2 regions of the Mesorhizobium sp. CC13 genome follow, and region 2 is predicted to be linked to the other one. Evidence: predicted binding sites of a transcription regulator. Region 2 holds the regulator's gene; the other holds the start of a gene.
The links. Region 2 encodes LexA, which represses DNA repair genes until DNA is damaged. Its sites were predicted from a motif close to TGTTCNNNNTGTGTTCNG; they were not measured.

Region 1 (7,313 bases), on a different contig from region 2:
GGTCGACGCAGTCTTCTCGATGCGCCGCCCGCGCTGGGAAGAGTAGCTACGGATTCAGCCCGGCGGCCTTCGCCCGTTCGAGCAGTCGCTGCGCCAGCCTGAGATGCGGCCGGTCGTACATCTTGCCGTCGATGCCGACCACGCCGGGGTTGCCCGCTGCCTCGAAGGCAGCGACCACCGCCGCCGCATGGGCGGCCGCGTCGGTCGATGGCGTGAACGCCTCGTTGATGACGGCAACCTGATCGGGATGGATCGCCATCTTGGCGGTGAAGCCGTCGCGTTCGGCCTCGATGCATTCGGCCCTGAGGCCGTCGAGATCCCGGAAGTTGACGAAGACCGTGTCGATGGCCGCCGTGTCGGCCGCCGCGGCCCCGAGGATGGTCATCGTGCGGGCGAGCCGGAAGACATCCGTGTAGCGGCCGGCGTCGTCGCGCGCCGCGCGCGCGCCGATCGCCGCGGATAGATCCTCGGCGCCCCAGGTCAGGCCGGCGAGGCGGGCGCTGGCACCCGCATAGGTGCCGGTCGAAAGCACCCCCGCGGCGGTTTCGGTGACGATCGGGATGATGCGGATCGCGCCGTCTGGCAGGCCGTTCTCGGCCTCGTGAACCCTGAGCTTCGCCGACAGGTGCTGGACGTCGGCGCCGGAATTCGACTTGGGCAGCATGATGCCGTGGGGCGACACCGGGATGATCGCCCTGAGGTCGTCGTCGGTCATGCCGGTCGCCAGGTCGTTGACGCGGACGTAGATCGCGGCGCCGGTGGCGTCGCGCCTCGCGGCGATGAAGTCGGCGGCAACCGCGCGGGCATGCGCCTTGTTCTGCTGGGCGACCGAATCCTCCAGGTCGACGATGACCACGTCGGCGCCCGAGGCGAAGCCGCGCTCGAGCTTCTTTTCCGAATCTCCCGGAACGAACAGCAGCGACCGCATCAGCCAGCCTTCTTCAACATCATCGCCTGGCGTCGGCATTTGGCGACCAGCGCGCCGTTTTGATTATAGGCGCGATGCTCGAATTCGACGATGCCGCGATCGGGCTTCGACTTCGATTCGCGCACCGACAGAACCTCGGTTTCGACGCGGATGGTGTCGCCGTGGAAGACCGGGTGCGGGAAGACGGTCTCGGTCATGCCGAGATTGCCGATGGTGGTGCCGAGCGTGGTGTCGTGCACCGAAATGCCGATCATCAGGCCGAGCGTGAACAGCGAGTTGACCAGCGGCTTGCCCCATTCGCTCCTGGCGGCGAAGTCGAAATCGATGTGCAGCGGCTGGGGGTTGAGCGTCATTGTCGAGAACAGCATGTTGTCGCTCTCGGTGACCGACTTGGTGAGCTGATGGCGGATCACCTGGCCGACCACGAATTCCTCGAGATGAAGTCCGGCCATCCGCTTTTCCCTCCGGTTGTCCGAGGTTGATAGGCGTTGCCCGCAACGGGGGCAAGCGGGTTAACGGATATGGTGAACCGTTCGTAAACCATTTCCTTCTAGAGTAATTCATGGGGTTTGGCGCAAATTGCCGGGGACGAAGGCGTATGGTTGTCTCGCATTTCCTCAGGTGGATCGAGACTGCGAGGGTGGATGAGCGCGCGGCGGCGGCCGCAGCGCTCGCGACGGCCTATGTCACCCGGGAGCTGCCCTTCGAGGACCGCTGTGCTGCCGAGGCAGCCCTGACTTTCCTGCTCGACGACCCTTCGCCCAAGGTGCGACAGGCCTTGGCGGAAGCGATGTCGATGAGCATGAACGCGCCGATCCAGGTGATTGCCGCATTGGCCTCGGACCAACCGGAAGTCGCAGCGCTCGTGCTGGCGCGTTCGCCCTTGCTCACGGACGCGGATCTGATCGACCGCGTGGCGTCTGGCCCGGTCGCCGTTCAGAAGATCGTCGCCGATCGTCCAGCGGTGTCCATGGCGCTTGCCGCGGCTCTGGCCGAAGTTGGCGAGGTCGAAGCCTGCGCGGTGCTCGTCGGCAACTATGGGGCCGACATCGCGGCTCTGAGCTTCCGGCGGATGGCCGAGCGTCACGGCCATGACGCGCGGCTACGCGAGGCGCTGGCCGCCGACCCGCGCCTGCCTTCCGACTGCCGCCACCTGCTGCTGGTCAGGCTGGGCGAGGCGCTGAAGGCCTCGCCGCTCGTCATGGCGTCGATCGGTGCAGCCCGGGCGGAGCGCGTCACGCGCGAGGCCTGCGTCAAGGCTTCCCTTGGTATCGTCGAGGCGACGCGTGCAGAAGAGCATGTGGCGCTGGTCGAGCATCTCAGGCTGCGCGGCGACCTGACGACGAGCTTCATCATTCGCGTCCTTGCCCACGGCAAGGTGGATTTCTTCGGGGCGGCGCTCGTTGTGCTGACCGGCCGCGACCAGCAGCGGGTGAGGGCGCTGCTTGCGACCGGCCAGGACCTGGCGGTGGCCGCGCTGTTGCGGGCGGCCGGATTGGCCGATGCAACCCACGCCATCATCCTGCGCGCGCTCAAGGTCTGGCGCGAAGTGGCAAACGGACGCCGGGTCGCCGGCGCCCAGGAAGTCAGCTGGCTGATGCTCAAGGAACTTGGCGGGCAGTCTGCGGAAGGCGAGCTGGCTGGCCTGGTGAAGTCCATCCACCTCGACGCCCTGCGCGAGAATGCCCGCGGCCATGCCTTGGCGATCGCCGCGGCCTAGACGCAGGGATCCGCCGTTCTTGGCTAGATGTCCAGCGCTTCAGACTGGGCGAACTCGGCACGTTCCTGGATGAAGCGGAAGCGGGATTCCGGCTTGGTTCCCATCAGCGAGTCGACGGCAACCTTCGTCTCTTCCTCGTCGTCGATGACCTCGACGCGCAGCAGCGTGCGCTTCTTCGGGTCCATCGTCGTTTCCTTGAGCTGCGAGGCCATCATCTCGCCCAGGCCCTTGAAGCGCCCGATCTCTATCTTGCCGCGGCCGGTGAACTCGGTGCGCAGCAACTCGTCCTTGTGGGCGTCGTTGCGGGCATAGGCCACCTTGCCGCCCTGGCGGATGGAATAGAGCGGCGGCACCGCCATGTAGAGGTGGCCGCCGCGGACGAGCTGCGGCATCTCCTGGTAGAAGAAGGTGATGAGCAGCGAGGCGATGTGGGCGCCGTCGACGTCGGCGTCGGTCATGATGATGACGCGGTCGTAGCGAAGGTCCTCTTCGCGGTATTTCGACCGCGTGCCGCAGCCGAGCGCCTGGATCAGGTCGCCGATCAGTTGGTTCGACGCCAGCTTGTCGTTACCGGCGCTGGCAACGTTGAGGATCTTGCCGCGCAGCGGCAGGATCGCCTGCATCGAGCGGTCGCGCGCCTGCTTGGCCGAGCCGCCTGCCGAGTCGCCCTCGACGATGAACAGTTCGGCGCCGGCGGCCGCATTCTGGGTGCAGTCGGCCAGCTTGCCGGGCAGGCGCAGCTTGCGCACCGCGCTCTTGCGCGACACTTCCTTTTCCTGGCGGCGGCGTACGCGCTCGTCGGCGCGCGCGATCACCCAGTCGAGCAGCTTGGACGCTTCCTGCGGGTTGTCGGCAAGCCAATGGTCGAACGGATCGCGGAGCGCCGTCTCGACGATGCGCATGGCCTCGACGGTCGCCAGCTTGTCCTTGGTCTGGCCGACGAATTCGGGCTCGCGGATGAACACCGACAGCATGCCGGCGGCCGAGATCATCACGTCCTCAGAGGTGACGATCGAGGCGCGCTTGTTGCCGATGAGGTCGGCATAGGCGCGCAGGCCCCTGGTCAGAACGTTGCGAAAACCCATCTCGTGGGTGCCGCCGTCGCCGGTCGGGATGGTGTTGCAGTAGGAGTTGATGAAGCCGTCGCCGCCGTACCAGGTGACGGCCCATTCGAGCGAGCCGTGGCCGCCCTGCTTCTCGCTCTTGCCGGCGAATATCTCGCGCGTGACCTGCATCTCGTCGCCGAGCGAGGCCTTGAGATAGTCGCCGAGCCCGCCGGGGAAGTGGAAGACGGCCTTGACCGGCGTTTCGTCCTTCTCCTTGATGAGCGAGGGGTCGCAGCTCCAGCGGATTTCGACGCCGCCGAACAGATAGGCCTTGGACCGCGCCATCCTGTAGATGCGGGCCGGCAGGAAATGCGCGCCCTTGCCGAAGATGTCGGGATCGGGATGGAAGCGCACTTTGGTGCCGCGCCGGTTGTGCACGTCGCCGAGGCTTTCGAGCCCGCCCTGGGGGATGCCGCGCGAGAAGCGCTGGCGGAAGAGCTGGCGTCCGCGCGCCACCTCGACCTCGAGCTGGTCCGACAGCGCATTGACCACCGACACGCCGACGCCATGCAGGCCGCCCGAGGTCTCGTAGACCTTGGAGTCGAACTTGCCGCCGGCATGCAGCGTCGTCATGATGACTTCGAGGGCCGACTTGTTCTTGAACTTGGGGTGCGGATCGACGGGGATGCCGCGGCCGTTGTCGGTGACGGTCAGGAACCCTTCGGCGTCGAGCTCGACGTCGATGAAGGTCGCGTGTCCTGCCACCGCCTCGTCCATCGAGTTGTCGATGACTTCGGCGAAGAGGTGGTGCAGCGCCTTCTCGTCGGTGCCGCCGATATACATGCCCGGACGACGCCGAACGGGCTCGAGCCCCTCCAGGACCTCGATGTCGGCAGCGCTGTAGCCCTCGCTTCCATCCTTCGCCGGCGCAGGACGCTTGGCTGCAGCCGCGGCCTGGACCAGCGGGTCGGCAGGACGGGGGGCGGGGCGGGCGGGCTGCTTGTCGAGATTGCCGAAAAGGTCGCTGTTGTCGTCCATGCTCAATACGGTTTTTCCGCGCTGCGAATCACTTTGTCGAGTTTGCCAGTTTTGCCGGTCCGGCAACAGTTCCGGTTCTGTTCGTGCACCGCGCCCGATATGCCGCATCGGGCACGTCGAGCGCAACGATTTGTAAACGCTATCCGAACTCGCCCCTGTGCGGCGATGATGGATGCAGCCTTATGCGGTTGCCCCAAGGGCAAAACGCTCGATAACTGCTGCCCGAACAATCGGACAATCAGGAAAGCGGGGCCCCCGTGCTCGACTTCGGTTCCCTTTTGCTCGCGACGGCCCTGTCCGGCGCATGTCTGAGCGGAACGCTGCTTGCCATCTGGCTGACCGCGCGCCAGGCCCGTTTCGTCGTCACGATGGCGGCGGGGATACTACTTCTCGTCCTCCATGTCATCGCATTTTGGCAATATGGCCGCAACGCCTCGCCATGGCTCGGTCAACTGACCTTGACGCTGCTGGTTGCGGGCTTCTTCGTCATCCTGTGCTCGACGGCGCAGTATCTCGATCGTAGCTGGCACAGGGTGGCCGCGGCGCCCGTGCTGGCGGTGACCGTGCTGATCATGGCGGTGACGGCCGGAGGCTACGATGGGCTGGGCTTCGTGCTCGCCTATTCCACCGTCACGGCGCTGCTGGTGGTGATCGCTTCCATGTTCTGGGCGGCCGGCGAGTATGACCGGCGCATCCTGGCCGCGGTCACCTTGCTTTCGGGCAGTGCGGCAATCTCCTTTGCGCTCTGCGCCTTGGTTCTGGTGGCCAACGGGCAGTGGTCGCTGGGCACCGTTCCCAGGAATTGGGCCGAAGACTTGAACACCGCAGTCGTGGTCGCCTGCATGACCGCGCTTGGGGCGCTGACCATCTCGCTGCATCATCTCCGCACCCAGCGGCAATTGACGGCGCAGACGTTGACCGATCCGCTGACCGGGCTGCTGAACCGCCGGGCGCTGACGATGTTCCATGGCAACACGCACTTCGGTTCCGGGATGGCACTCGCCATGTTCGACCTCGATCATTTCAAGCGGACGAACGACCTGTTCGGTCACGCTGTCGGCGATACGGTCCTGCAGCGTTTCGCCGACGTGGTCAGGAAACACGCCCGGGATGGCGTCGAGGGCTTTCGGTTGGGCGGCGAGGAGTTTGCCGTCGTCATGCCCGGCATTCCCCCGCTCAAGGCGCATGAGATCCTGCGCACGATCGGCGCTGCCTTTGGCGCGGAGATCGTGGTCACCAAGCTCGGGCCGCTGCGCAGCACGGTCAGCGTCGGCATCTGCTTCGGCGACGAGCATGCGACGACGCTCGAACAGATGCTGATCGGCGCCGACGCGGCCCTTTATGCCGCCAAGCGGGCAGGGCGGAACCGGGTTGCCACCGCAGAGGCAGCGGGCGACGAGAGGGTCCGCGAACCCGAATTGCTCTTCGCGTAGACCTTGGCGGCTCCCGCACGCTGCCGAGAAAATCAAATCGGCGGCGCCCGTGAGGTGCGCCGCCGATGAAGTCATCTGCCCTCAGGCTTACTCGGCTGCGCCGAGATACTCGGTCAGCGGCGGGCACGAGCAGACCAGGTTGCGGTCGCCGGCGACGTTGTCGATGCGCGACACCGGCGGCCAGTACTTGGCAACGGTATCGGGATCGCCGCCCGGATAGGCCGCCTCGAGGCGCGAGTAGGGATGCTTCCACTCGCCCGCAAGCGTCTCGGTCGTCGTGTGCGGGGCATTGACCAGCGGATTGTCGTCCTTCGGCCATTCGCCCTTCTCGACCTTTGCGGCCTCGGCCGCGATCGCCGCCATGGCCTCGCAGAAGCGGTCGATCTCGCGCTTCGGCTCGGATTCGGTCGGTTCGACCATCAGCGTGCCGGCAACCGGCCACGACATGGTCGGGGCGTGGAAGCCATAGTCGACCAGGCGCTTGGCGACGTCCTCGACGGTGATGCCGGCGCGTTCCTTGAGCACGCGCGTGTCGAGGATGCACTCATGCGCCACGCGGCCGTTCCTGCCCTTGAACAGCACCGGATAGTGCGCCTCGAGCCTGGTCGCGATGTAGTTGGCGTTGAGGATCGCCTGCTCGGTGGCCTGCTTGAGGCCCGACGCGCCCATCATCCGGATGTACATCCAGGTGATCGGCAGGATCGAGGCGCTGCCGAAGGGGGCCGCCGAGACGGCGTGGCTGCTGCCGGCCTCGACATGGCCCGGCACGAAGGGCGCGAGATGCGCCTTGACGCCGATCGGCCCGACGCCGGGACCGCCGCCGCCATGCGGGATGCAGAACGTCTTGTGCAGGTTCATGTGGCAGACGTCGGCGCCGATGTCGGCCGGCCGGGCGAGCCCGACCATGGCGTTCAGGTTGGCGCCGTCGAAATAGACCTGGCCGCCATGCGCATGCACGATCTCGCAGATGTCGCGCGCGCCTTCCTCGAACACGCCATGCGTCGACGGATAGGTGAACATCAGCGCCGCGAGCTTGTCGGCGTGCTGCTCGGCCTTCACCTTCAGGTCGGTGACGTCGATGTCGCCGTCGTCGAGGCAGTGCACGACGACCACTTCCATGCCGGCCATGGCGGCACTTGCCGGGTTGG
Region 2 (7,313 bases):
ACGCCATGAGCGCGCTGAAGCCACATATCGCCAAGGTCGCGGCAGGTAGCCCGCTCACCTTCGAGGAGGCGCGGGAGGCCTTCGACATCATCATGTCGGGTGAAGCGACGCCCGGCCAGATCGGCGGCTTCCTGATGGCGCTCAGGGTGCGCGGCGAGACCGTCAGCGAAATCTCCGGCGCCGTCGCCACCATGCGCGACAAGATGCTGCGCGTCGAGGCGCCGGCGGACGCTGTCGACATCGTCGGCACGGGCGGCGACGGCTCGCACAGCGTCAACATCTCGACTGCCTCGGCCTTCGTCATTGCCGGCGCCGGCGTGCCGGTCGCCAAGCACGGCAACCGCGGCCTGTCCTCGCTCACGGGTGCCGCCGACGTGCTGACCGCGCTCGGCGTCAAGATCGACCTGACGCCAGAGGCGATCGGCCATTGCATCCACGAGGCCGGCGTCGGCTTCATGTTCGCGCCCGCTCATCATCCCGCGATGAAGCATGTCGGCCCGACTAGGGTCGAACTCGGCACCCGCACCATCTTCAACCTGCTCGGCCCTCTCTCCAATCCGGCCGGCGTCAGCCGGCAGCTGGTCGGCGTGTTCTCGCCCGAATGGGTCGAGCCCGTCGCGGAAACGCTGAAGGAACTCGGCACGGAGAGCGCCTGGGTCGTGCATGGCGACGGCTACGACGAGATCACGACCACCGGCGAAACCAGGATCGCCGCGCTGTCGGGCGGCAAGATCGGCACCTTCACCCTGACGCCCGAACAGGTGGGCCTCGCCCGCCACAGCCGCGAAGAGCTGCGCGGCGGCGATTCGGCCTACAATGCAGCTGCCCTGCGCGCCGTGCTCGAGGGCGTGCCGGGCGCCTATCGCGACACCGTGTTGATGAACGCCGGCGCGGGCCTCGTGGTAGCCGGCAAGGTCGCAACCATCGGCGAAGGGGTCGCACTGGCCGTCAAGTCGATTGACGGCGGCCGTGCCCGCGCGGTGTTCGAGCGCCTCGTCGCCGTCTCGAACGGATAGCATCATGGCCGACATCCTGCGCCGCATCGAAGCCTACAAGCGCGACGAGATCGCCGCGGCCAAGGCGCTCACGCCGCTTGCCGACCTGAAGGCACGGGCGCGCGACGTGGCCCCGCCCAGGGGGTTCCTCGCGGCGCTCGAGGCGAAGCGCAGCCAGGGCCGCTTCGGGCTGATCGCCGAGATCAAGAAGGCGAGCCCGTCAAAAGGCCTGATCCGCGCCGATTTCGATCCGCCGGCGCTCGCCCGCGCCTATGCCGAAGGCGGGGCGGCCTGCCTTTCGGTGCTGACGGACACGCCGTCCTTCCAGGGCGCGCCGGAGTTCCTGACCGCCGCCCGCGACGCCTGCACCCTGCCCGCCTTGCGCAAGGACTTCATGTTCGAGCCCTACCAGGTGCACGAAGCCCGTGCCTGGGGTGCGGACGCCATCCTCATCATCATGGCGAGCCTGACGGACGACGACGCCAGGCGGCTCGAGGAAACGGCCTTCGAACTCGGCATGGATGCGCTGATCGAGGTCCACGACGAGGCCGAGACGGAGCGGGCCCTTAAGCTCGCCTCGCGCCTGCTCGGCATCAACAACCGCAACCTGCGCAGCTTCGAGGTGAGCCTGGAGACGTCCGAGCGGCTGGCGCCGATGGTCCCGGCGGACCGCCTGCTGGTCGGCGAGAGCGGCATCTTCACCCACCAGGATTGCCTGAGGCTTGAAAAATCGGGCATCGGCGGCTTCCTCGTCGGCGAGAGCCTGATGCGCCAGGCCGACGTGGCTGCTGCCACGCGGGCGCTGCTCGAAGGCAGCCCGGTCGCGGCGAGCGCCTGACATGGCCGCCCTCACCCACATCGGCGCCACCGGCGAGGCCAACATGGTCGACGTCGGCGACAAGGCCGAAACGACCCGTACCGCGATCGCCGAGGGCACAGTGACGATGCGCCCCGAGACGCTGGCGCTGATCCTGTCCGGCAACGCCAAGAAGGGCGACGTGCTGGGCACGGCGCGCATCGCCGGCATCATGGCCGCCAAGCGCACGCACGAGCTGGTTCCCCTCTGCCATCCGATTCTCTTGACCAAGGTGTCGGTCGAGATCGAGCCGGACGAATCGCTGCCGGGCCTCAGGGTGACGGCGCTGGCGCGCGTCACCGGCAAGACCGGCGTCGAGATGGAGGCGCTGACCGCCGCCGCCGTCGCCTGCCTGACCATCTACGACATGGCCAAGGCCGCCGACCGCGGCATGGTGATCTCCGGCATCCGCCTGGTCGAGAAGACCGGCGGCAAGTCGGGCGACTACAAGGCTGTCGACTAGATGGCGCTGCTGCCGGTCGCCGACGCGCTTGAACGGCTGCTCGAAAGCGCTGCCCCGGCGGGCACGGAACGCGTCGGCCTCGACGAAGCTTCCGGACGTGTGCTTGGCACGCCGCTCCACGCCTTGCGCACCCAGCCGCCCTTCGATGCCTCGGCCATGGACGGCTATGCGGTGATCGCGCAGGACATCGCCGACCTGCCCGCCCGGCTTGCGGTGATCGGCGAGGCGGCTGCCGGGCGGCAGTTCGCAGGGAAAATCGCGCGCGGACAGGCCGTGCGCATCTTCACCGGCGCGCCGGTGCCGGCCGGCGCGGACACGGTGGTCATCCAGGAAAACGTGCGCGATCTCGGCAACTGCGAAGTCGAGGTGGTCGAGCCGACCGCGCCCGGCCGCAACATCCGCCTCAAGGGCCTCGACTTCAGCGAAGGCGACCTGATCCTCGACGCCGGCCGCCTGATGGACCCCGCCGCGCTGTCGCTCGCGGCGGCCGCCAACCATCCGACGCTCGAGGTGCAGCGCGCGCCGCTGGTCGCGATCATCGCCACCGGCGACGAACTGCTGCCGCCAGGAAGCTCGCCCGGCCCCGACCAGATCATCTCGTCCAACGCCTACGGCGTGGCGGCCATTGCCCGCTCGGTCGGCGCCCGCGTCCTCGATCTCGGCATAGCGGCCGACAAGACCGGATCGATCTCGGCACTCGTCCGGCAGGCGCTCGACGCCGAAGCCGAGGTGATCGTCACCCTCGGCGGCGCCTCGGTCGGCGACCATGACCTGGTGCACGGCGTGCTGACCGGCCTCGGCATGAAGCTCGATTTCTGGAAGATCGCCATGCGCCCGGGCAAGCCGCTGATGTTCGGACGGCTCGGTGACACCCGCTGCATCGGCCTGCCCGGCAACCCGGTGGCGAGCCTCATCTGCTCGCACCTCTTCCTGAAACCGGTTCTGGCGAAGCTCGGCGGGCGGCCCTATGCGCCGGACATCCGCGAGGCCGTGCTCGGGGCGCCCATGAAGGAAAACGACCTGCGCCAGGACTACGTGCGCGGCGTGGTGCGCAAGACCGACGCCGGCCTCGTCGCCGTGCCCTTCGGGGTCCAGGACTCGTCGATGCTGCGAACGCTGGCCGACGCCAATTGCGTCATCATCCGCGAGCCCTTCGCGGGGGCCGCCGAATCTGGCACTGGCTGCCTGGTGCTGATGCTGCGCTGAGCGCCCCTCGGCACCTTCACCAAAATTTAATCGGTTGCGGAACACAACTGGAACATATAGTGTTTGTTCCGGGTTTGTTTTTCTTTCGATTCCCTTGGGGGCAGCGATGCTGACGCGCAAACAACACGAGCTTCTGCTGTTCATTCATGAGCGGCTGAAGGAGGCGGGCATCCCCCCGTCCTTCGACGAGATGAAGGAGGCGCTCGACCTCGCTTCCAAGTCGGGCATCCATCGCCTGATCACCGCGCTCGAGGAGCGCGGCTTCATCCGGCGCCTGCCGAACCGCGCGCGTGCGCTGGAAGTCATCCGCTTGCCCGACTCGATCGCGCCCGGCCTCAACGCCGCCAGGAAGTTTTCGCCGAGCGTCATCGAGGGCAGCCTGGGGCGCAAGCCCGAGCCGTCGCGTACGCTTTCGGCCGGCAACGACGACGATGCGGCTGCGGCTGTCGCCATTCCGGTGATGGGACGCATCGCCGCCGGCGTACCGATCGACGCCATCCAGCACAGGACGCACTCGATCTCGGTGCCGCCGGACATGATTTCGGGCGGCGAGCACTATGCGCTGGAGGTCAAGGGCGATTCGATGATCGAGGCCGGCATCTTCGACGGCGACACGGTCATCATCCGCAATGCCAGCAACGCCAATCCGGGCGAGATCGTCGTTGCCCTGGTGGACGACGAGGAGGCGACGCTCAAGCGCTTTCGCCGCAAGGGCGCCTCGATCGCGCTCGAGGCCGCCAATCCCGCCTATGAAACCCGCATCTTCGGCCCCGATCGGGTCAAGGTTCAGGGCAAGCTAGTCGGGCTGATCCGGCGCTACTAGGGCAATTCCAAAAAAAAGCGCGAAGCGAGTTTCCGTCCGGGTTTGCGTGGAAGCAAAAAGACAGAGCGTTTTCGCGATTCGAAGAAAAGCGGAAGTGCTCTCGGCTCTGCTCTCCCAGCGCTGGTCAGGAGCGATCGCCTTTCAGGGGCAGCGCACCCGATCAGGGTGCAGCGCATCCGGGCTAGAGAAATTCCGCTTCCCTTCGAATCACGAAAACGCTCTATCTCTTTGTTTTTGCGCAATTCCGGGCGGAAAACCGCTGCGCACTTTTCCTGGTAGCGCGGCGGGCATTTCGACGACTGCATCCCGATGAGGGCATTCCGCGCCTCGCTGCTTTTCTCGGCCGCATTCATGCGACGCCGGCGCGTCTCTGTCTGGCTGCAAGTTGCTTTATGGCGCGGCCTACTCCGCCGGCGGCTTTGCACGGTCCCGGCGGAAGGGCGGCAGGCCGCGCGCCTCACGGGAGAATGCCCGCTGCGCGTGCCATGGCCGATAGGGCTCGGCGATCGCCTTCTGGATTTCGATCCGGCGGCTCGCCTGCTCCCCTTGCGCCGGCAGGAATGCCGCGACGCTGCCGAAGCGTGCCAGGTCGCGCTTGGTGACGACGGTCGTCGCCGAACCTGTGCAGGGGTCCCGCGCCGTCGCGTCATCGATCACGATCAGGCTCGCGACGGCGCAGGCAGGCTTCGCCATTGCCGCATTGCCGGCATAGGCGATCACGGCGCCTGACGGGTGCTCGATGGTGCACAGGCCGCCGCCGCAGACGAAGGCCTGCCGGCGGCCCGGTTTTTCTACCCCTTGCAGGGACATGGCCGCCTCGAGCGCCGAGGCATCCGCCCGATCAGGGGGGGCCTTGGCGTCCGGGGCCGCCTCGCCGCCGGTGCCAAGCGGGCCGACCAGTTCCCCCGCCACAACCGCCCTCTTCCAGCTGTCGGTGACGAATTCGCTCGGACGTGCGCGGTTGACCGCCAGCCTGCCGCCCGCCGTCGGCACGCCGACCAGCCGGCCGTCTTCGGAGATCAATATGTCTGGCGTCCTTGCCTCGCCGAGCAGCAGCAATCCGCTCGCGGCGAACGGCAGGGCGGCCAATTTGAGCCGGGTGGTCGCCATGGAGACAATACAGAGCGCGACCGACACCAGTATCACCGAGCGGACGGAAATCAGGCCGACGGCGTCGACCGGCGACCGCTCGGAGAACCATCGCGCCATGGCGATCATCATGGCCAGGCCGCGCCCCATCGTGTCGAGGAACAGGCCGTCCAGGCCGAGCGGCATGAGCACGCCGGCCGCAACCGCAAAAGGCATCACCAGCACCGAGACGATGGGCATCACCGCCAGGTTGGCGAACAGGCTGAGCGGCGAGATGCGCTGGAAATGCCAGGCCCCGAACACGCTGGTCGCCAGCCCGGCGATCAGCGAGGTCGCCAGGAGCCCGACCGCCAGGGTCCAGAGCCTGCGCCACGTCTTTGCCGCGAGTGAAAGCTGCATCGCCGGCTGCACCCGCTCGGCCTGCCTGTCCGACCACCAGCCATAAGCGCCGACCAGTGCCGCGGTGGCCGCGAACGACATCTGGAAGCTCGGACCGACCACCTCGTGGGGAGACAGGAGAATGACGATGATGGCAGAGATGGCGAGATTGCGCATGGTCAATGCGGCGCGGTCGAACAGCACGGCCGTCAGCATCACGGCGAGCATGATGAAGCTGCGCTGCGCCGCCACTTCGGCGCCGGAAATGGAAAGATAGCCGCCTGTGGAGACGAGGGCCGCCAGGGCGGCGTATTTCTTCACCGGATGCCGCGATGCGAAGGCCGGAAAGGCCGCGAAACCGAGCCGCAGGCCAAGCATGACGGTTCCGGCGACCATGGCCATGTGCAGGCCCGAAATGGAGATGATGTGATAGAGGCCCGTCCGCCGCAGCGCTTCGTTGACCTCCTCGGGAATGCCGCCGCGCACGCCGACCATGAGTGCGGCGGCGATTTCGCCCTCCACGCCGCCGATCCGGTCGCGGATGCGCTGGGCAATGCGGTCGCGACGGTTTCCGAGCCAGGCCTCGATCCCAAGTGCGAACGGAACGGGTTGCGCATCCGCGACCAGTTCCGGCCCCTTCATGAAGAAGCCGCTGGCGCCGAGCCCGTCGAAATAGCTTTCGAAGGAGAAGTCGTAGCTGCCGGGCCGAATCGGACCGGAGGGTGGCATCAGCCGCGCATAGCCGCTGACCAGCGATCCCGCAGCGAGGCCTGCCGGCGCCCGGCGCGCCGTCAGGCGCACGCGATCCGGCGCATAGCGGAGCGCTGGCCGCGCGGTGGCAATGACGTCGATGGTCAGGCGGACTCGCCCTTTGTCGAGCCGGTCGATCCCCACGACGCGGCCCTGCACCTGCGTCGAGATTTCGGCGCCGAGCATTTTCGTGCCCAGGCGGGCGGTTTCGAGCTTTGCCGCGACCATGCCGAGCAGGCAGAGGGCAAGCGCGGCCAGCCCGTAGTGAAGCCATCTCCTGGGGCGCGTGGCGAAAGCCAACGCGGCCACAACCAGGGCTACCGCAGCGATCGGCAGCAAGGCCGGCTCCTCGGCGAGGCTGAAATAGGCCAGCGCCCCAATCGCCAGGAACACCGGGACGAGCAGGTACGCCACGCCGCGGTCGAGCTCGGTCTCGACCGCAGCGGCTAGTGTCCGGGCCGTGAACGGTCCATGGACGACGGTTATGGCTCCTGGCAGCCGCGACAGCAGGCCACCCGGCGGGGCGGTGCGTTCGATTGCGGAGGCTGGCTGCAGGTCGAGCTGGCGCCCCCAGACGAGCGGGGGCAACAACTCCCCCCCGGCGAGCAGGACGCGCTCGGCCGTTTCCGCGACCGGGATTTCGCCGGCTCGCCCCTCCCGCACATGGTCGCCCATCGGGCATGCCCCTTGCGCCCCAGACCTTCTATGCTACATCAACGCCACCGAAACGCCATGCGCCGCCGGTCTCCGGCC

Region 1: a site for LexA is predicted at 4,800-4,817, ahead of parE (DNA topoisomerase IV subunit B). Genes of this name have one in related genera too.

The regions. Positions count from the first base shown of each region.
Region 1 is NZ_JARDJI010000007.1:191,665-198,977, forward strand. Features, by position in the region: gene PV773_RS12755 (flavin reductase family protein) at 1-46, shown strand, start outside; gene PV773_RS12760 (CoA ester lyase) at 47-928, opposite strand; gene PV773_RS12765 (MaoC family dehydratase) at 928-1,380, opposite strand; gene PV773_RS12770 (DUF2336 domain-containing protein) at 1,527-2,648, shown strand; gene parE (DNA topoisomerase IV subunit B) at 2,672-4,732, opposite strand; gene PV773_RS12780 (GGDEF domain-containing protein) at 4,990-6,165, shown strand; gene gcvP (aminomethyl-transferring glycine dehydrogenase) at 6,253-7,313, opposite strand, start outside.
Region 2 is NZ_JARDJI010000002.1:500,049-507,361, reverse strand. Features, by position in the region: gene PV773_RS05545 (peptidyl-prolyl cis-trans isomerase) at 1-9, shown strand, start outside; gene trpD (anthranilate phosphoribosyltransferase) at 6-1,016, shown strand; gene trpC (indole-3-glycerol phosphate synthase TrpC) at 1,018-1,833, shown strand; gene moaC (cyclic pyranopterin monophosphate synthase MoaC) at 1,835-2,314, shown strand; gene glp (gephyrin-like molybdotransferase Glp) at 2,315-3,520, shown strand; gene lexA (transcriptional repressor LexA) at 3,627-4,343, shown strand; gene PV773_RS05515 (ComEC/Rec2 family competence protein) at 4,746-7,235, opposite strand.